2 regions of the Pseudarthrobacter sp. KH_020_B genome follow, and region 2 is predicted to be linked to the other one. Evidence: riboswitches for the same ligand, from Rfam matches in the RefSeq annotation. Region 2 holds a riboswitch; the other holds the start of a gene.
The links. A riboswitch is a leader RNA that binds a small molecule or an ion and turns the genes downstream of it on or off. The one in region 2 is predicted to bind cyclic di-AMP.

Region 1: it holds a riboswitch for cyclic di-AMP, as region 2 does, so the genes downstream of both, AC3IT0_RS03750 (aggregation-promoting factor C-terminal-like domain-containing protein) here and AC3IT0_RS04560 (C40 family peptidase) in region 2, are expected to answer to the same signal.

Annotation. Positions count from the first base shown of each region.
Region 1 is NZ_CM174506.1:765,734-776,307, forward strand. Features, by position in the region: gene AC3IT0_RS03705 (zinc-dependent alcohol dehydrogenase) at 1-809, shown strand, start outside; gene AC3IT0_RS03710 (6-pyruvoyl trahydropterin synthase family protein) at 823-1,218, shown strand; gene AC3IT0_RS03715 (glycosyltransferase) at 1,223-2,509, shown strand; gene AC3IT0_RS03720 (DNA glycosylase AlkZ-like family protein) at 2,513-3,811, shown strand; gene AC3IT0_RS03725 (nucleoside deaminase) at 3,839-4,345, opposite strand; gene AC3IT0_RS03730 (phosphatase PAP2 family protein) at 4,407-5,198, shown strand; gene upp (uracil phosphoribosyltransferase) at 5,211-5,846, shown strand; gene AC3IT0_RS03740 (VOC family protein) at 5,908-6,282, shown strand; gene AC3IT0_RS03745 (HAD-IA family hydrolase) at 6,326-7,006, shown strand; gene AC3IT0_RS03750 (aggregation-promoting factor C-terminal-like domain-containing protein) at 7,056-7,814, opposite strand; cyclic di-AMP (ydaO/yuaA leader) riboswitch at 7,820-7,972, opposite strand; gene AC3IT0_RS03755 (HAMP domain-containing sensor histidine kinase) at 8,053-9,642, opposite strand; gene AC3IT0_RS03760 (response regulator transcription factor) at 9,650-10,390, opposite strand.
Region 2 is NZ_CM174506.1:952,067-962,640, forward strand. Features, by position in the region: gene AC3IT0_RS04555 (M23 family metallopeptidase) at 1-808, shown strand, start outside; cyclic di-AMP (ydaO/yuaA leader) riboswitch at 958-1,121, shown strand; gene AC3IT0_RS04560 (C40 family peptidase) at 1,192-1,866, shown strand; gene AC3IT0_RS04565 (NlpC/P60 family protein) at 2,038-2,784, shown strand; gene AC3IT0_RS04570 (HNH endonuclease) at 3,021-3,521, shown strand; gene mobA (molybdenum cofactor guanylyltransferase) at 3,594-4,319, shown strand; gene AC3IT0_RS04580 (DUF6457 domain-containing protein) at 4,316-4,609, shown strand; gene AC3IT0_RS04585 (molybdopterin molybdotransferase MoeA) at 4,575-6,011, shown strand; gene fdhD (formate dehydrogenase accessory sulfurtransferase FdhD) at 6,138-7,085, shown strand; gene AC3IT0_RS04595 (alpha-mannosidase) at 7,226-10,261, shown strand.

The DNA of each region.
Region 1 (10,574 bases), 190 kb from region 2:
GTTATCTCTCGGTGGGCGTTGTGGAGGAGGGGCCCGAGGGATGGGCTGGCCAGAAGGTCTTCTGCCTCAACCCCCATCAGGACCGCTACGTCATCTCCACCGACGCGCTCACCAGGATTCCCGACGGCGTTCCGGCCCGCCGCGCCGTGCTTACCGGCACCGTGGAAACCGCCGTCAATGCCCTCTGGGAAGCCGGACCGAGGCTGGGGGACCGGATCGCCGTTGTCGGTACCGGTCTGGTGGGTGGGATGGTAGCTGCGCTCCTGCGCACGTTCCCGCTGGCCCGCCTCCAGCTCGTGGACGTGGACCCGGAACGTAAGCATTTGGCGGAAAAGCTCGGCGTGGAGTTCGCCCACCCCGATGACGCCAAACCGGACTGCGACATCGTGTTCCACTGCTCCGCGTCCCAGGAAGGCCTCGAACGCAGCCTGCAGCTGGCCGGCGACGAGGGGGAGATCATCGAGATGTCCTGGTACGCCAACCACAAGGTCACGGTTCCGCTGGGTGAGGATTTCCACGCACGCCGGCTCTCCATCCGGGCCAGCCAGGTGGGGGTGGTTGCCCGGGCACGGCGGCACCGTCGGACTACGGCCGAGCGCCTGGAATTGGCTGTTGAGCTCCTCAAGGACCCCATCTTCGATGCCTTCCTCACCGGCGCCTCGCCATTCACGGATCTGCCGGCAGTAGTCCAGAACCTGGCCCACGGCACTCTCGAGGCCCTATGCCATGTGATCGAATACCCCAACGCTAACTACCCCAACGCCGAATACCCCCATGCGGACAGTCCCCGCGGAAGCCGGCCCCAATGACAGGAAGTAGCCCGTGTTCAGCCTGACCGTCCGACGCCATTTCATGATTGCCCACAGCCTCCCGCGGGAAGTATTTGGCCCGGCCCAGGCCCTCCACGGGGCGACGTTCGTGGCGGAGGTGACGTTCCTCCGTCGTGCGCTGAACCGGGACTCGATCGTCCTGGACATTGGGGCTGCCGGCAGCATCATCGAGGACGTGCTGTCCGGCCTCAGCTACAAAAATCTGGACGAACACCCGGACTTCGCAGGCAAGCTCACCACCACCGAGGCACTTGCCGAGTACATCGCCCACGCCGTCGCGGGCCGGCTCAAGGACAACGACGACGGCCGCGAACTCGCCGGGGTCGACGTCACCCTGCGCGAAAATCCGGACGCATGGGCCACCTACACGCTTGACCTTTCCGCCTGATCCCATGCTGGTCAGATTCCTGGTCCCCGCCAACATCCGCCACAACTCCGGGGGCAACGTCTACAACGCGCGGCTCACCCAAGGACTGAGGACGTTGGGCGTTGCCGTGGAGGTTTTGCCCGTGGAAGGTTCCTGGCCTGAGGCCAGTGCCAGAGAACGACGGCGGTTCGGTGGCCTGCTGGGCGCCTGGGACGCCGAGACGGACCATCCGCGGTCGGGGATCACCCCAGAAACCGTGACCCTCGTGGACGGGCTGATCGCGTGCGGCGCCCCTGTCGAACTGGAGTACGCCGCGGCCGCAGGACAACACACCTGGGTCCTGCAGCACATGCCGTCGGCGAGCCATCCCGACGGCGAAGGGCGGGCGCTGCGGGCTGCCGCAGGCGTAATCTGCACCAGTACGTCCGCAGCGGCATCGGCGGCAGAAAAGCACGGACTCCCCGCCAGCCGGGTTGCCTTGCCCGGGACTGACCCTGCACCGGTGGCGCCGGGTTCGGCTCCGCCCCACATCATTGCGGTGGCCGCGCTGCTGGCCAACAAGGACCAGCTGCTGACCGTGGCGGCGCTGGCCAGGCTCCAGGACCTCGCCTGGACAGCGTCCCTGGTGGGAACGGACGACGCCGACCCCGTCTACGCGGCGCAGGTCCGGGCAGCCATTGCCTCCCATGGAATGGAGGACCGGGTGCGCATGACCGGCCAGCTCGCCGGGAAAGCCCTGGCGGACGAATGGAACCGGACGGACCTGAGCCTGCTTGTGTCCCGGGCCGAAGCCTTTGGACTTGTGGTGACGGAATCGCTGGCCCACGGCATCCCTGTCATCGTGCGGGAGGGAACCGGCGCCGTGGACGCGTTGGGACTGGCCGGAAAACTGGCCGCCAGTCTCGCAGGCAGACTGGACAGCAGACTGGACAGCGAAGGTGATGGTGAGCGCGATGGCGCGGCGTATGCGGTGCCGGGCGCCGCCGTCGGGCTCGCCGAACCTGAGGGCGACGCACCTCGAGACAGCGGACTCGAAGGCAGCGGACTCGAAGACAGCGGACCCGAAGGCAGCGGACCCGAAGACCACCGCCCGGACGTGCTGGCTGCCGTGATCCGGCAGTGGCTGGAGGACGGAAACCTCCGCGCCGGCTGGCGTGCGGCTGCCTTGGCTGCGCGGGAACAGTTGCCCGGCTGGGACTCCACCGCCCGGAACGTCCTGGAGATCCTCGGCGTGCCTGCGCAAGAATCGCGTTCCAAAGGAACGTCTCCTGAAGAAGCGCCTACCGCCGCGGGGAAGGCAGGTGGACAATAAGCCATGACCTCGCACCCGACCTCCGCCAGCGTCTTTATCCCACAAGCCGTGGTCCCACAAGCCGTGATCGCACAAGCCGTGACCCCGCAAGCCCTGAGCCAAGATGCCCCGGATCCGCAGGCGCTCACCCCAGAACTCCTCAGGGCATGGGCCTGGCACAGGCAGGGCCTCGACGGCACACTGAACGGCGCGGACGCCGCCAGCGTGTTCAGCAGAGCAGGCTGGGCCCGTTCCGTCGGCGGCGCCAACCCGTACCTCACACTCTTTGCGCGCGCCGGCACAAGCCGCGCGCAGGCGGATGCCGACGTCCTGTCCCTGAAAATCCACGAGCTGCCCACCGCCCGCGGCTGCACCTATGTGCTGGGACAGGACGACTTTGCGTGGGGCCTCCAGATCGGCCGGGACGCCGCCGTGGCACCGTTCCGTGTTCTGGCGAGGATGGGCGTCGAGCGCGGCGAGATCACGCTGCTGGAGGAGGAAATCCTCCACGCTCTGGCCGAAGCCGGCAGCCCGCTGGACCCCAAGCAGCTCAAGGACCTGCTGGGCGATTCTGTCAGGAACCTCGGCGAAGAGGGCAAGAAGAAGGGCGCCGCCACCACGTTGCCGACGGCGTTGGGCCTCCTCCAGGCGGACGGCCGGATCCGGCGCGTCCCCGCCAACGGCCGGCTGGATCAGCAACGCTACGCCTACACACTGTGGGGGCTGCCGCCCACCGCGATGGACGACGACGCCGCCCGCAGCCTCCTCCTGCAGCGCTATCTCGGCTGGACTGGCGGCGCCACGGTCAAGCAGTCGCAATGGTTCACCGGGTTCACCCTGGCCCACACCAAAGCGGCGTTGGCCGCCATTGGGGCGGTGGAGGTTCCCACCGCCAACGGTGAGGTGCTGTGGATGATGCCCGACGACGTCGGGCGCCTTGCGTCGTTCGAGGCGCCCGCGGAGGAACAGATTCAGCTGCTGGCCGGCACGGACTCTTTGGTCCTGCTCCGCCGGAACTCAGGGGACCTGTTTGCCGAACAGGACAAGGGAAAGCAAGTCCTGGGGTCCACGTTGGCCTTGCAGGCTGACCTGCCGGACCATCCCATCTTCGACCGCGGCCGGATCATCGGGCTGTGGCAATACGATCCCGCGAAATCGCGGATTGCCCATTGGCTCTTTGACGGGGCCACGCCCGCGGTGTCCCAACGCATCGCCGAGGTAGAGGCCTGGATCCGGGACGAACTGGGCGACTTCCGCTCGTTCAGCCTGGACTCACCGGCCTCGCGCCAGGACAGGATCGACGCCCTGAATGCCGCCAGCTGAGACGCATGGCAGGCGGTCTGAGCCGCGTTACAGCCCGCTGCGGTGTGCCGCGAAAAAGTCCCTGAGGACCGCCCCGCACTCCTCTTCCCTGACACCGCCGTACACCTCAACCCAGTGGTTGAGCCGGCGCTCGCGGAGGACATCGAACACCGAGCCCGCCGCTCCGGCTTTCTCGTCCCAGGCGCCGAAGACCACGCGGGGAATCCTGGCCAGCACCACCGCGCCGGCGCACATGGCGCACGGCTCCAGAGTCACAACGAGCGTGCAGTCCGCCAGCCGCCAGCCATCCCCGGTGCCGCCGTCGAGCCTGGACAAGGCACGCAACCGGTCCGCAGCCTGGCGGATGGCCACTATCTCGGCGTGGGCAGTGGGGTCTCCCAGCTCTTCCCGCTGGTTCCGTCCGGAGCCCAGCACGGCGCCGTCGGGCCCAATTACCACCGCGCCGATGGGCACGTCCTCGGTGGCCAGTGCGCGCCGTGCTTCGTCCAGGGCAAGGCCCATCCACTCGCTGTATTTCTTTTCGCCGGGGACCATGGCTCAATGATAGTTTCGAAGGATATCCATCCTTGCTATTCAGTGACGCCAGGAGGAACTCGTGGACACCCTCGCAGAGCGGTTGAGGACATGGTTCAAGCCGTATGCCGCGCTGGCCATCACCATCCTGATCGGCGGCATAATCACGGTGACCCTGGCCCTTCTGGGTGCCGAGGTCTATAACGATGTGGTGGACGACGCCGGCCTGGCGAACTTGGACAAGCCAACCCTCAGGTATGCCGAAGACCTGCGGAATCCAGTGCTGGACTCGGCGGTGACCGGCTTTACGAACATCGGCGGAGGCGTCGGAATGCCAATCCTCGCCAGTATCCTGACCGCCTGGCTCACATTTGTCGGACGGACCTGGCGGCCCATCGTCCTGATAGGCGGTGCCGCAGCCTTCGCCATCACCGCCACCACCCTCGGGAAGAAGCTTGTGGGCCGTACACGGCCGGACCACTCGAACGCCGTGCCGCCGTATGAGACGTCACCGTCCTTTCCCAGCGGCCACACGCTGAACACCACGGTGGTGATCGGACTGGTGATCTATCTGGCTTGCATTCAGTACCAGAAGACCCTGGTCCGGGTGTCCCTGATCGCAGCCGGCACACTGTTTATCGTCGGCATGGGGCTCAGCCGGGTGTTCCTGGGGCACCACTGGCTCACCGACGTCATTGCCGCCTGGCTGCTTGGCCTGGCCTGGCTGGGCATCGTGATCCTGGCGCACAGGCTCTTCCATTTCATCAGGCGGCGCGATCATGACGGCCCGGCCCCCACGTTCGACCGGCCCCTGGTGCGGGATGTGGTCCAGGACAAGGGCATGGCCGGACCCAGTGGCGGGAGTGCCGGGTGATAGTTTTGACGCATGCGCACTCTCGTTGTGGACCACCCGCTGGTCGCCCATAAGCTCACCGTCCTGCGGGACAAGAAGACTCCGTCACCTGTCTTTCGGCAGCTGACGGAAGAGCTGGTGACTCTCCTGGCCTACGAAGCCACCCGCGAGGTCCGCACCCAGCCGGTCACCATCGAGACGCCCGTTAGCACCACAGTGGGCACCGCCTTCACCAAGCCCACACCTCTGGTGGTCCCCATCCTGCGCGCCGGGCTCGGCATGCTTGAGGGCATGACCAAGCTGGTCCCCACCGCTGAAGTGGGCTTCCTGGGCATGGCCCGCGACGAAGAAACCCTGGACATCATCACCTACGCGGAGCGGCTCCCGGAGGACCTGACGGACCGGCAGATCTTTGTGCTGGACCCCATGCTTGCTACGGGCGGAACTTTGCGCGAAGCCATTAAGTTCCTGTTTAAGCGCGGCGCCTCCGACGTCACGTGCATTTGCCTCCTGGCCGCGCCGGAAGGCCTGGCCAAGCTCCAAGAGGAACTTGCCGAGGCCAACGTCACCATCGTGCTGGCTTCCATTGACGAACGGCTCGACGAGAAATCCTACATCGTTCCCGGGCTGGGCGACGCCGGAGACCGCCTGTACGGCATCGCCGGCTAGGACAGGGCTGCTCCAGAAACAAGCCTTCCGCTTTCCTGCCGCCGCCGTTAGCCTGTGGCGCATGGACTGGAAACTTGAACTCGTTTTTGTGCCCGTATCCGACGTTGACCGTGCCAAGGATTTCTACGTCAACAAGGTTGGATTCAACCCGGATTTCGACGAGCGGCCCATGGATGGCATCCGCTTCGTCCAGCTGACCCCGCCGGGATCCGCCTGCTCCATCTGTATTGGCGAGGGTCTCAATGACGCCCCTCCGGGTACGGCCCCAAGCCTGCAGATGGTGGTCAGCGACATCCAGGCTGCCCACGCCCACCTCAAGAGCAACGGTGTGGAGGTCAGCGACATAGACATCCAGGACTGGGGGCACTTCGTCTATTTCGCCGATCCCGATGGCAACAAATGGGCGGTGCAGTACATCCCGGGTCGTGCCGCCTAAGACTGTGACGCCGGGTCGTGCCGCCTAAGGCAAAATAGGCAGCATGAACATTGCCGCACCTGCCGCCACGCGAACACTGACCTGCCGGGCCGTCCTTTTCGATATGGACGGCACGCTGGTGGACTCCACGGCAGTAGTGGAGGAGGTCTGGGGAGAATTCGCTGCCCGGTACGGCTTGGACATCGCCGAAATCCTGCGCACTTCGCACGGCGTCCAGGCTGTCGATACCGTACGCCGGTTCGCGCCGGAGGGGGCCGACGTCGTGGCGCTCACTGAGGAACTCGGGGCGATGGAAAGGGTGCGGACTGCGGGTATCGTCGCGCTGCCGGGGGCTGCCGACCTGCTTCGCAGCCTCCCGGCCCAGGCAGTGGCGCTGGTGACCTCAGCGGACAGGACTCTCGCGGACATCCGTATGGACGCCGCCGGACTGGCGATGCCGGCTACGGCCGTGACGGCGGACCGGGTCACGCGGGGCAAACCGCACCCGGAAGGCTATTTGATGGCAGCCAGCCTGCTGGGCGTGAAACCGGAGGACGCCGTGGTGTTCGAGGACGCGCCCGCAGGAATCGCCGCAGGTGTTGCCGCAGGTATCCGGACGGTGGCCGTGGGTCCCAATACGGGCGAGTTGCCGGAAGGCGTGCTCCACATCCCGGATTACAGTGCCGTTTCCGCCTCCGTGGAAACGGACGCTGGGGGACGGCAGATCATTTCTTTCCGGTTTTGAGCCGGCGGATCACCTTCGTGAACTGCCGGCGCCGCTCAGCGAAGTCGGCTTAGTACCAGTTGTTCGACAGGTGGAAGTTCAGCGCACCGCACGGTGACTGGTAGCGCTCCTGGATGTAGTTCAGGCCCCAGTTGATCTGCGTGCGGTAGTTGGTGACGTAGTCCGCGCCGGCGCTCGCCATCTTCTCGGCGGGCAACGACTGGACGATGCCGTACGCGCCGCTGCTGGGGTTGGTGGCCGTGGTGGTCCAATCGGATTCCTTGGTCCACAGCGTCTGCAGGCACTGCATCTGGTCAGCGGACCAGCCATAGGTCGCCAGCCGGCCGGCGGCGTAGGCCTGGGCTCCTGCGGGGTCATTGATCGCCACAACAGGGGCAGGAACCGGCTCGGGAGCCGGGGCAGGGGCAGGAGCCGGCTCGGGAGCCGGAGCCGGTGCGGCCTCCGGTGCAGGGGCAGGTGCCGGGTCGGCAGCCTGGGGCGCCACGTTGATCTCGGCCGGCGGAGCTTCCGGGGTGGCCGGGGCCTGAATCTCGGCTGCTTCGAAGCTGAGGTTCGCTTGGGCGCGCTCTTCTTCGGCGGCCTGGTTGGCGCTGGCTGCAAGCGAGGCCGACTCGGAAGCGTGTGCTGCGGCGCTGACTCCGACCAACAGGGCGCACGCGGTGGCGAACACCGCGACGCGCTGGCCCACGGAGGGAATCCGGGCCGCCTTGGACAGCGGGGACATAGCTGCACCGAAGCGGGACTGCTTGCGGCGGCTGTCGGACTTTGTGTCGCCCTGCGGGCGCGGTTCTACCTTGAATTCAGACATGATGGATCGCCTCTCACACCTGCGGAGTTAGCTGTCGGGTTCGGATGAGGGCATCCGGCCACACGGCACAATCACGTGTTGGCTTAACCCCAAAGGACACTTGGTGCCCGGGACGGTGGGTCCCCCGCCTCTGCCTCTGAAAACGGAATCCGGGAAGCGGCAGAGCTTGGCGTCATCCGGATATGCGGCCCAAAAGGGAACCGCACCTCAACGACGCTACAGGAGCTCGACGCTGAAGTCACATTTTGGTAACAGGAGTCACGACGGCGGTGTGTCGCCTTGCTGCGCTCGGGCGTCGGCTGTCCGCGCCAGGACGCCGGCGGGGAAAAGCAAGGCGACACGCCGTCCGCCCGCCCCGCGATGTCACTTCCACGCTCCCGCCGTGGGCCTCCATGATCGACTGGACAATGGACAGGCCCAGGCCGCTGGTGCCTTCCGACGCCCCGGCGCCCGAGGCAGGTGCCGTACCCTTGCGGGCCGCGTCTGCGCGGGCAAACCGGGAGAAAACATGGTCCACGAACTCCGCAGGGATGCCGCCGCCGTCGTCCGTTACCGTCACCGCCGCGCCGCCATCGGCAGCCTTCCTGACAGCGGTGACCACGGTGGTCCCGGGCGGCGTGTGCTTGCGCGCGTTGGACAGCAGGTTGACCAGCACCTGACGCAGTTGGGACGCATCACCGGTGACGGCGAGCGGCTCGTCAGGCAGTTCAAGGCGCCAGTGGTGGTCCGGGGCAATGACTTTCTCGTCACTGACGGTCTCGATCACAAGTTGTGTGAGGTCAACTTCGCTGAGCTTCAGGGGCTGCCCCTCATCGAGCCGGGCCAGCAGGAGCAGATCCTCCACCAGGGTGGTCATGCGTTCGGACTGGCTCTGGACGCGGCCAAGGGATTTCCGGCCGTCCGGGGTGAAGTCCTCGGTCATCCGCATCAGCTCCGTATACCCGCGGATGGCGGTCAGCGGGGTGCGGAGTTCATGGGACGCGTCGGCAACGAACTGCCGAACCTTGGTCTCGCTCCGCTGCCGCGCCTCAAGTGCGTTGGCGACGTTGTCCAGCATCAGATTGAGGGCGTGCCCTACGCTGCCCACTTCGGTTCCGGGGTTGGAGTTCGACGGCGGGACGCGCACCGCAAGTGCCACCTCGCCCGCATCCAGCGGGAGCCGGGCCACCCGGGTAGCAACCTCGGAAAGCTGCTCCAGCGGCTTCATGGTGCGTCGGATCAGCACGGTTCCTGCCAGTCCGATCAGCGCCAGGCCGCCGAGGGAAACGAACACAAAAGTCCACACCAGCGACGCCAGCGTGCTCTCCTTGGCGGCGAGCGGGAGGCCCGTGACAAGGACATCGCCGTAACCGGTTTCCACGGCCACAATCCGGTAATCCCCGTTGGATAGCGAGCGGTTCACAGGGGTGCTGTTCTGCGTCAGCGCCAGCAGGGTCTGCTTGTCTTCGGTGTCGAGGGCGAGGCGGGTGGTGTCCGAGTCCAGGAAGCCGCCGCTGGGGATCTGGCCGTTCAGGATCCGCGCATTCAGCGTTCCTACACTTTGCCCGCGTGAGTCCAGGGGATCGGGCCTGCCGTTGAAGCCGCCCAAGGGTGGGCGGCCCGGATCGTTCGAGCGTTTGGCGGCCTGGCTCAGCTGCCCATCCAGCTGGCCGGTGAGGAAGGAGTCCATGGAGGCGTAGCTGAACAGCCCCACGGCGCCGCAGATGGCCACCAGCAGGGCCATGGTCAACAGGATCAGGCGCGTGCGCAGATGCCACGTATCCGGTTTCAGCCAGCTCCGGGCTGGTGCTGGCGTTGCTCGCGGCGAGGATGCTTGCGGCGTGGACATGGAGGGGTTACTCGGTCGGCTTGATGACGTAGCCGGCGCCCCGCACGGTATGGATCATGGGCGGGTGCACTGCATCCACCTTCTTGCGCAGGTAGGAAATGTAGAGCTCCACGATGTTGGCCTGACCGCCGAAGTCATAGTTCCAGACGCGGTCCAGGATCTGGGCCTTGCTGATCACGCGTTTGGGGTTCTCCATGAGGTACCGGAGCAGCTCGAACTGGGTGGCGGTGAGCTGGAGGTCGTCGCCTGCCCGGGTCACTTCGCGGGTGTCGATGTTCAGGACAAGATCACCCACCACAAGTTCGGCGGTGTCCATTGCGGCAACGCCGGACCGCTGGACCAGGCGGTGCAGCCGCAGCAGGACCTCCTCCATGCTGAAGGGCTTGGTCACGTAGTCGTCCCCGCCGGCCGCCAGGCCCACGATCCTGTCCTGGACGGCGTCCTTGGCGGTCAGGAAAAGCGCAGGTACCTCCGGCGCGAAGGCGCGGATCCTGCCCAGCAGCTCAACGCCGTCGAACCCTGGGAGCATCACGTCCAGCACCAGGACGTCCGGGCGGAACTCCTTGGCAAGCTTGATGGCCTCCGGGCCGTCCGAAGCCACGCCAACGGACCATCCGGCCATGCGCAGCCCCATGCTCATGAGTTCGGAGAGGCTGGGTTCGTCGTCAACCACCAGGGCGCGGATGGGGGAGCCGTCCGGGTGGGTCAGTTGCGGAAGGTTGTTGGTCATGGAGTGCGAAGTGGCCATGGGACAACTCTCCGATCATTCGGTTAGCCCGCGCTATGGGGTTCCTGTGCGCACGCTGTGAATCCCAGCCTAGCGAGCTGGATGGGCGATCTGGGTGGCCGGGCGGAACGCCGATAATTCGCCGGCGGGAGCCGTTTCCGTTGGACAGACGCCGAAAGGCAACGGGCAATTCCGGCAAGCCATT
Region 2 (10,574 bases):
CAGGGGCCGCCGTCGCGCGGTGGGTCCCGCTTCGGCGCCCAGAGTGGCCGAGGATTTCACCGCGGAGAGGCCCCGCGACCCACAGCGGGAAGCACGCCGCCGCCGGGGACCATTCCGGCAGATGACGGATTTCGCCGCCGCCAGTGGCCTCGGCCAGAAGGCGGGCATCGCTTTGGCAGCCACAGGCCTGGCACTCACCGTGACGGTTCCTGTGACCGGCCCCGTGATGGCCACGCCGGCACCCGGCCAGCCGGCGTCAGCCGTTTCCGCTGCTCCGCAGCCCGAAGTTACTGCCGAAGCCGCCGCCCAAATTGATTTCAGCCGCTCGTCCGTGGTTACCCAGGGTGATCCCGACGGCAAGCTGAAGCAGCTGCTGAGCGCCCAGTCCGCGGGATCCATTACCCGCGCCGCCTCTGCCGGAAGCCTCGGCTCGCCGCTGGCCCAGCTGGCTACGGCCTCACCCTTCGGATTCCGGATCAGCCCCATCACCGGCGGTTCCGGCGACTTCCACCGTGGCCAGGACTTCATGGCACAGTGCGGAACCTCTGTCCTGGCTGCTGCCAGCGGCACCGTGACCTTCGTGGGCTGGCACCAGTACGGCGGCGGCAACCGCGTGGTGGTGGATCACGGCAATGGCCTTGAAACCACGTACAACCACCTCTCCTCCGCCAGCGTCAGGGTAGGCCAGACGGTCAGCCGCGGCGACGTCGTAGCCCTCAGCGGCACCACGGGCGCTTCCACGGGCTGCCACCTCCACTTCGAGGTCCAGATCAACGGCGAAGTCGTTGACCCCACCGGCTGGCTCTGATTCAAAATGATGGCAAACTCTCAAATCGCAGCGACATGCCGTGACCTGAATGTGACATTGGCTCGGAACTCCTGTAACGTCTAAAGCGCGTCAACTTTTCCGAAGTTGACGTTCTTGAGTGGATTGCCTAGCTCTGCCACCGCTCAAGGTCCGTTCGCATGACATCGTCTGGCAGGGGCGGGGGAACCAATTTTGGTCTTCGAATTTTGAAGGCCTTGGGGTTAAGTCGCAAAGCTTCCACCGTGAAGCAGCGCGGCCGGGTGACTCCCATCCGAATCCGACAGCTCACCTCGCAGGCATTGGGAGAGGCTACCTTCGTGTCTTCACGCCATACTTCTGCGCGTCACCGCGCACAACCGGTTCGCACTAACCCCTTGGGCTCCGTGTCCAAGGCCGTCAGTGCCAACGCCGGGACCGTAGGTCGCCAGGCTGCTGTTATCGCAGCTGCATCAGGTCTGATCCTGAGCATGGGGCTTCCGGCCAACGCCGCGGACACCACCGCCGGCGTATCCGCCTCCAGCGAGTCCGGTTCCGCGCAGACGGCACTTGCCGTAACTGCCGCGCCCACGGCTACTGTTTCCTTCGAACGCCCCGTTATCAAGACGACGCCGGCGCCGAAGGTTGAGACGGTCCGTGCGCAGTCCACGGCCTCCGAAACCGGGGCCCAGGGTGCTGCCGCAACCGAGGCCGCGGCCTCCAAGCTCGCGGACACTGTCTCCTCCGCTGCCGCTTCGGGTCTGGCAGCACTTGCCTACACCGGTATCGGCCACCCCTACCTCTGGGGCGGCACCACTCCCAATGGCTGGGACTGCTCCGGCTTCACCCAGTGGGTCTACGCCCAGGCCGGCATCAGCATTCCCCGCACCAATGCCTGGACCGCCATGCGGCCCACCGCCACACCGGCTCCCGGTGACCTGGTCATGCAGAATGGCGGCGCACACGTTGGCATCTACGTCGGCAACGGCATGATGATCAGCGCACTGAACCCGTCCCAGGGCACGCTGCTCCACTCCGTGGCATCCACGGGCGGCGGATCGTTCTTCACGATGGCCCCGTAGTTTCCTCCAATCCAGCAGTTCCGCAGCCCTGTGCTGCCGGAACCGTTTCTTCGCGAGAAACTCTTCGCTAAATCCCCGTTCGGGGCGTGCCGGCGTACCCCCAAGATGCCGGCGCGTCCAAAGCCCTTGGGCTGCCCACGCGGTCCTGAGGAAAACGAAAGAGAGAAATTAATGACTACACGCGCAACTGTTGCACGGCACCGCGCCGAGGTCGCCAAGACCAACTCGCTGGCTGTCATTGCCAAGGCTGTCGGCGACAACGCCGGCGGCGTGGGCCGTCAGGCAGCGGTTATCGCTGCTGCTTCCGGCCTTGTCCTGACCAGTGGTATCGCTGCGAACGCTGACACCGGCGTCCAGCGTGAAGCTGCTTCCGCTTCGAACCTTGAGGTTGAGGTTTCCGCCCCCGCCATCATTTCGGCTGCTTCCACTATTGCCATCTCCTACGAGAAGCCCGCCGTGACCACCACGCCGGCTCCGGTTGAGGCTCCCGCACCTGTTGTTGAAGCTCCGGCTCCGGCTCCGGCTCCGGCCAAGGCCGCTGCCACCGTCAACGTAGCGGCGGCCGCTCCGAAGGCGCCGGTTGCTGCCAGCGGCAAGGGCCAGGCCATCCTGTCCGCCGCGTACGCCCAGCTGGGTGTTATGCAGGACTGCACCATGCTGGTAACCAACGCCCTGGCCGCCGTGGGCATCAACTACCACGGCTGGCCTGCAGGCTACCTGTCCCTGGGACAGACCGTGAGCGCCGCCGAGGCCCAGCCCGGCGACCTGATCTACTACGCCGACGGCGGCGCGGGCGTGGCCCACATTGCCGTATACGCCGGCAACGGCCAGGCAGTGCACGGCGGCTACAACGGCAACCAGACCGTTGTCTTCAGCGCCAACGTTGGCTCAGGACCGGTCTTCATCCGCGTGTCCTAGCAGCTGACTCAGCCTTCGAAGGACCCTCGCCTCACGGCGGGGGTCCTTTGCTGTCTGCGGGCTTTTTGCACGGATCCGGACGGCTGCCTGGCCCGACACGTGACCGCGGCCACGTCCGGGATTAGTTGATCCCGGGATTCTTTGTTTACTCTTGTGGTGTCGATCCATAGCCCGGATATGCCGGGGGCAGCCGGCCCTCGTGCCCCTGACGGGTGCGGCCACAAAGAGGTACGTGCATGCGCACTCTCGTTCTGAATGCTGGATATGAACCGCTGGCGGTAGTCACCTTCCGCCGGGCGCTGGTGCTTGTGCTCACGGGCAAGGCCAGTGTCATTGCCGAGGGCGATGATCCTGTGGTGGGACCGCAGGAGATTCTGGGCCGGCCGTCAGTGATTCTCCTGAACCGCTACATCCGCCCCAGATACAACCAGGGGACCGCAGTCAGCCGCCGCGGAGTCCTGCGGCGGGACGGTCACCGGTGCGCGTATTGCGGCAAAGGTGCCCACACGATCGACCATGTGCAGCCCAAATCACGTGGCGGCGCCGACTCCTGGGAGAATCTGGTGGCCGCGTGCCTCCGGTGCAACAACACCAAGGGCGACCACACGCCGGCTGAAATGGGCTGGAAGCTCAGGTTTGTCCCGGAACCACCGCATGGCACCATCTGGCAGATCAAGGAACTTGAGAAGCCCACGCCGGCCTGGGATCCCTTCCTGCTGCCGGAACGGGCCGCCTGACCGGGCCGTCTGACCGGCCGCCTGAAGTCCAGCCCCGCGCGGTATTCGAGCCCGCGCGGTTAAGCTAGGAGGGTGGACGCTGACCCCCTCGACTTCGATGCCGTCATCCTCGCCGGCGGCCGTTCGTCGCGGCTCGGTGGTGTGCCCAAGCAGAGTCTGATGTACGACGGCGACTCCCTGTTGCGCCGCTCCGCCACCGCTGCCGGGGGAGCCCGGGCCGCCGTCGTGGTTGGTCCGGAGGCCGGGAAAGTGCCTACTGGGGAAGTCCCTGCCGGGTTTCTCCGCTGCCGCGAAGAACCGCCGTTTGGCGGTCCGGCGGCCGCCATCGCGGCCGGGCTCGCAGCCCTGGCCGCTGCGGGCGGCAACCGCCCCGGTCTGACGCTGGTGCTGGCCTGCGACATGCCCAACGTGGGGCAGGCGGTGGCGGCGCTGAAGGCTGCGTTGCGCTCAGGAGGCCCCGCCGCCGGGAAACACTCCGCCGGAACGCCGGCAGGCTTGGAGTCGGACGGCGTGGTGGCGGTCTCGGACGATGGCCGCCGCCAGCCACTGGTCGGTTTTTATAGCACGGCCGCGCTACAACGTTCCGTGGCGGAACTGGAAAGCACAGGACGCTTAATCAACGGTTCGGTGAGGGCACTCCTTGCTAGTCTGGACGTGCAGCTTGTCGCCGTTCCGGCCGGCTCCACGGCCGACGTGGACACCTGGGACGATGCCGCCGCACTTGGAGTAGCCGGCCCGGATCCCCTAGCCGGGCTCCGGGGCAACACCGCCGCAGATGAATTGGGAGGCAGAGCGTGAAAAGCCAGGACGAGACGCTGGAAGAGTGGTGCAGGGCCTTGCTCCAGGCGTATGAACTGGAGGACGTCCAGATCGACGTCAACACCATCCTGTCGCTGGCCGGCGTGGCAGCCCACTCAGTGGTTCGCCCGGCCGCCCCGCTCACCACCTTTATTGCCGGTTTCGCCGCCGGCCTGGCCGCGGGATCGGGACAGGCCACTAACGCCGCTGCCATGACCGCCGCCATGGACCGTGCCCGCACCCTTGCCGCAGACTATGACGCGGAATCCGCCGGAACCCCCGTCGAATGACTCCCGTTCAGTGACCGCCGCTCCCGGCGACGCATCCGAAAACCCCCAGCAGGAGACAGCCCCGGCAAAGCACCTTGCCCACACCTGGGACGAGGCTCGCAAAGCCGCCTTTGACATCGCAACGCCGATTCCGCCGGGCCGGGTTCCCCTGGGCCAGACCCTGGGCAGGGTCCTGGCCGAGGACATCACCGCGCTGCACGACATGCCGCACTATGCGTCGTCTGCGATGGACGGCTGGGCCGTCAACGGCAGCGGCCCGTGGATCGTGGCGGAGGCTGGCCAGCGGCTGGCACCGCACCAGGCCAGTCCCATTGTCACCGGCGGACTGATCCCGCCCGGCGCCAAAGCGGTCCTGCGCAGCGAAAGCGCCGTGCTTGGAACGGACGACGACGGCCTGCCGCTGCTGATGACCGGCGGCACCGCCCGCCCCGGCGAACCCGGGAACGGGCAGCATATCCGCAAGGCGGGGGAGGAAGCTGAAGCGGGGGAGGTGCTGGTCAAGGCCGGCGTAACACTGAACCCGGCCCACCTGGCGGTCGCGGCCCTGGCCGGTCATGATGACCTGCTGGTCCAGGGCAAGCCGGTGGTCAAACTCCTGCTGACCGGCTCCGAAGTTGTGGCCCAGGGGTTGCCGGTCCCCGGACAGGTCCGGGACACCTTCGGCCCGCAGCTCGCGGCCGTTGTGGAAATGCTCGGCGGCATCGACGGCGGCCAGGAACGGATCGGCGACTCCTATGCGGAGTGGCTCGACGGCCTGGCCGACCTCCCGCCCGAGGTGCCGGACCCCTCCGCGCTGCCGGCCGACGTCGTAATCACCACCGGCGGCACCGGCCGCTCGGACACCGACCACCTCCGCCGAGCGGTGGCGGAACTGGGTGGCCGGCTGGTGATCGATGGCATCGCCATGCGCCCCGGCCACCCGGCTGTCCTGGCCGAGCTCCCCGACGGGCGCTTTGTCCTTGGCCTCCCCGGGAACCCCCTGGCCGCCATGATGGCATTGTCCACGGTGGGCGAACCGCTGCTGGCCGCGCTGGGCCACGGCACCATGCCGCCGGTGCAGGAGGTCCCGTGCGGCACCACGCTCGAACCGGAGCCGGGCCGGACCAGGCTGATGCCCTTCCGCCTGCTGTACGGGATGGCCTCACCGGCCAAGCACACGGGGCCCGGGATGATGCGCGGGCTGGCGTCGGCGCACGGGGTGATGGTTGTTCCGCCGCATGGCGTGCAGCTGGGCGAACCCGTCCCGGCGTTCGCCTTGCCGTGGGGGCCGCCGGTGCCCATGCCTGAGCAGCCGGGTACCAAGCCCAAGGGCCGGCCCGCCGCCAAGGCAGCGACCCGGGCGGCAGGCAAGGATGCTTCGAAGCCCGCCGGCCCGGTGGACTGGAGTGCCCTGCTGGGGTAGGCGCCGTGCTGCGGGGTCACAGACTCCGCAGGCCCGCCCGTGGTGCGATGATGGACTTATGAACAGTCCCAACCGGCAGGTCCGGAACGTCCACGGGGTCCTGCGAAACAGTCGGGCAGGCGGCTGATGGGGCGGGTGACCCAGCGCCGCAAGGTGCACAAATACGTCCTGGATGGCTCGGCGAATGCCCTTGAGTTCCCGGTGCGCCACCGCGAAGACGTCCTGGCTGTCGAAGAGCCGCTGGAAATCCGGATCGGCGCGCTGTCGTTTTCAGTGACCATGCGGACGCCCGGGGACGACTTTGACCTGGTGGCCGGCTTCCTGGTGTCCGAGGGGATCATCTGGGCTCCCGAGCAGCTGGTTTCACTGCGGTTCTGCGCCGGCGAGGACGAAAACGGCGTCCAGACCTTCAATGTGGTGGAAGCCCAGCTGCGGCCCGACGTCGAACTCCCGGCGAAGGGACGGAACGTCTTCACTTCAAGTTCCTGCGGTATCTGCGGCACGGACTCGATCGAGGCAGTGCGCAAGTCCTCCCATTTCAGCCCGGCGGCGGATCCGTTGACCGTACCGGCCGACGTTTTGGCTTCCCTGCCCGGGCGGCTCCGCGAAGCCCAGGACGTATTTGACGTCACCGGCGGAGTGCACGCCGCGGGCCTCTTCCGCATAACGGACGACGGCGGCGTGCAGCTCTTGTGCCTCCGCGAGGATGTGGGACGCCACAACGCCGTGGACAAGGTGGTGGGCTGGGCACTGCGGGAGCGGTTGCTTCCGCTGACCGGGCTGGTCCTTCAGGTCTCGGGCCGCGCGTCGTTTGAACTCGTCCAGAAAGCAGCATTGGCGGGCATTCCCGTGCTGGCGGCGGTGAGCGCGCCGTCGAGCCTGGCAGTGGAGCTGGCGGAGGCCAGCGGCATGACCCTGGCAGGTTTCAGCCGGGGCACCAGCCTGAATATCTACGCCGGGCAGGGCAGGATCACGCTGCCCGCGGCACCGGTTCCCGCGCCGGTTGCCGTGCAGGTTCCCGCGCCGGTTCTTGGGGAGGCCACGGCGGAGGAATGCGCGAAAGTGCCGGGATAAAAACGGCGCGAGCACCTTCGGGTGAAGATTTCCGGTGACGCTTGGCTATTGAGCTACTAGCCGGTAGATTTTATCCATCGATTGGACGCGTTTGGTCCGGATTCGAGTACTCCAGTTTCAAGCACCTAAGAGGGTTTACATTGCATGACGACCGCCGGATCACCGAAGTCCGCCTGGACCGGTTTGTCCGCGAGCGGATCATTCCCGCCGTTTACGCCCGCACCGTTCCCCTGAACCTGAGCAGCTGGGATGCGCCCGGCGAACCTGTGTCCGTGATGGAAGCCTTGCGGAATAACTTCGCGCCGCAGGAACACGGTGCTGCCTGGGGCCGCCCGTGGGGAACCAAGTGGCTGCGCCTGCAGGGCGATGTCCCGGAGGCGTGGGGCACCGGCCCTGACACCGCGGTGGAAATCGTGGTGGATCTCGGCTTCATCAACGAAGCCCCGGGCTTCCAGTGCGAGGGAATCGCCTGGCGCCCCGACGGCACCATCATCAAGGCCATTTCGCCCCGGAACCAGTACATTCCCCTGAAGCTCCTGGGCAGCGGCATGTCCGTCGACTTTTACGTTGAAGCGGCCGCCAACCCGGACATGGCGCAGGGCTGGACCTTCGCCGCCACACCGTACGGGGACAAGGCAACGGCAGGCACGGCACCGCAATACCGGCTGGGCAGGATCGCCATCGCCGAACTCAACCAGACGGTCTGGGAACTCCAGCAGGACATCTGGACGCTCGCCGGGCTGATGCACGAACTGCCCCCGGAGCAGCCGCGGCGCCATGAGATCCTCCGCGCGCTGGAGCGCATGATGGACCAGATGGATCCCGACGACGTCCCCGGCACCGCCGCAGCCGGGCGGGCAGCCCTGGCCGAGGTCCTGTCCAGGCCCGCCTACGCTTCCGCTCACCAGTTGGTGGCTACCGGCCACGCCCACATCGATTCCGCGTGGCTCTGGCCGGTGCGCGAAACCATCCGCAAATGTGCGCGGACGTTCTCCAACGTGGTGGCGCTTATGGATGAGGATCCGGGCTTTGTGTTCTCCTGCTCGTCAGCCCAGCAGCTGGCCTGGATGAAGGAGTACTACCCGGAGCTTTTCGGCCGGATCCGGGAGAAGGTCAAGGCCGGGCAGTTCGTCCCGGTGGGCGGGATGTGGGTCGAGTCGGACACCAACATGCCCGGCGGTGAGGCCATGGCCCGGCAGTTCATTGAGGGCAAGGGCTTCTTCCTCGACGAGTTCGGCGTCGAATGCCGCGAAGCCTGGCTTCCGGATTCCTTCGGCTACTCCGCGGCCCTGCCACAGATCGTCAAGGCGGCAGGCAGCCGCTGGTTCCTCACGCAGAAGATCTCGTGGAACCAGGTCAACCGCATGCCGCACCACACCTTCAACTGGGAAGGCATCGACGGCACCCGGCTGTTCACGCACTTCCCGCCCGTGGACACCTACAACGCCGAGCTCAGCGGACGCGAGCTGGCGCACGCCGAGCGGAACTTCCGCGACCACGGCCGCGGCAACACCTCGCTCGTCCCGTTCGGCTACGGCGACGGCGGCGGCGGGCCCACGCGTGAAATGCTGGCGGCCGCCAGCCGCACCGCAGACCTCGAAGGGTCGCCCAAAGTCCGCGTGGGTTCCGCCGAGAGTTTCTTCACCCACGCAGAGGACGAGTATTCCTCCCTGCCCGTCTGGGTGGGGGAGTTGTACCTGGAACTCCACCGCGGCACGTACACCAGCCAGGCCCAGACCAAACGCGGCAACCGGCGCAGCGAACACCTGCTCCGCGAGGCCGAACTCTGGTGTGCCACCGCTGCTGTCCGCAGCGCCGGCTCCTTCGAGTACCCGGCGGCCGAGCTGAAGCGGCTCTGGCGGCTGGTGCTCCTGCAGCAGTTCCACGACATCCTGCCCGGCAGCGCCATCGCCTGGGTCCACCAGGACGCGGAACGTAACTACGCCGCCATCAGCGCCAGCCTCGAAACCCTCATTGGGCAGGCAGCGGCCGCACTCCTCGGTGACGGTTCGCGGACCTTCCTGCTCAACGCCGCACCGCATGCGCGCAACGGTGTTCCGGCCTTGGCTGCCGCAGAGCTTTCGCCGGCGGGCCAGCCGGTCCAGGCGACCGCCGTGGACGGCGGATATGTGCTGGACAACGGCATCATCCGGGCAGTCCTGGACGCCGATGGCCTGATTGCTTCCCTCACCGACTACGCCACCGGACGCGAAGCCATCGCGTCCGGAGCACGCGGCAACCTGCTGGAACTGCACCGGGACACCCCCAACGAGTGGGACGCCTGGGACATCGATGAGTTCTACCGCCGCAACGTCACCGCCCTCACGGCGGCGCAGGCCATCCGGCTGGAGCACGCCGGAACCAGCGCCGTTGTGGTGGTGGAAAGGATCGCTGGCTCGTCGCCGCTCACCCAGCGGATCACGCTGGATGCCGGCAGCGGCTCCCTCACCATCACCACGGCCGTGGAGTGGCAGGAGAGCGAGAAACTGCTCAAGCTGGGCTTCCCGCTGGACGTCAGGGCGGACCGCTCCGCCTCGGAGACCCAGTTCGGGCATGTCTTCCGTCCCACCCACGTCAACACCTCGTGGGAGGCCGCCAAGTTCGAGATCTGCGCGCACCGCTGGATCCACGTGGCCGAGCCCGGCTACGGCGTCGCGATTTCCAATGCGGCCACCTACGGGCACGATGTCACCAGGAGCGTGCGGGATTCCGACGGCGGGACCACCACGGTGGTGCGCCTGTCCCTGTTGCGGGCGCCGAAGTTCCCGGACCCGACGGCGGACCGGGGCCATCAGGAACTGACCGTGACCATCCGCCCCGGCGCCGGGATCGCCGAAGCTGTGGAGGAGGGGTACCGCATCAACCTTGCACCCCGACTGGTGCAGGGCGCCCGCGGTGTGGAGCCGCTGTTCGCCGTGGACAACCCGGCCCTGGTCATCGAGGCGGTCAAGCTTGCCGAAGACGGCTCGGGTGATGTTGTGGTCCGCCTTTATGAGTCCCTGGGGCAGCGGTCCGCCGGCGTGCTCACGGCCAACTTCCCGGTCACGGCCGTCCAGGCCACGGACCTGCTGGAGCGGGCCATCGAAGCGCCGGGCGTCAACACTGCCGCAGCAGAGCAGTCGGTGGAGCTGTCGCTGCGCCCGTTCCAGCTGGTGACCCTGAGGTTCGCGCTGTAACACCCTGTTCCACCGGGATCCGGTTACTACTCATGGGTTACTACTCATCGATTGCTCCGTAACGGCCGTTTTGCGGGCCCAAAAGGGCCTGGGCCCACGCCGGCAGGGTTCCCTGGCCGAGCTTGCGAGGCGAGGGTGCCGGTGGGGAGCAATCGATGGTGGTTGGTGGGACTTGGCCGTTAAATGGCTGAGTGGGGGCGGTCCCCAACGGCCCGCCACCACTCATCCCCCCAAAGAATGCAAAGACTCAACAGGCCGGCGTCCAAGAATCTATCCCCGTTCGCAAACGCCCGCCCCAACTTCACACATTCAT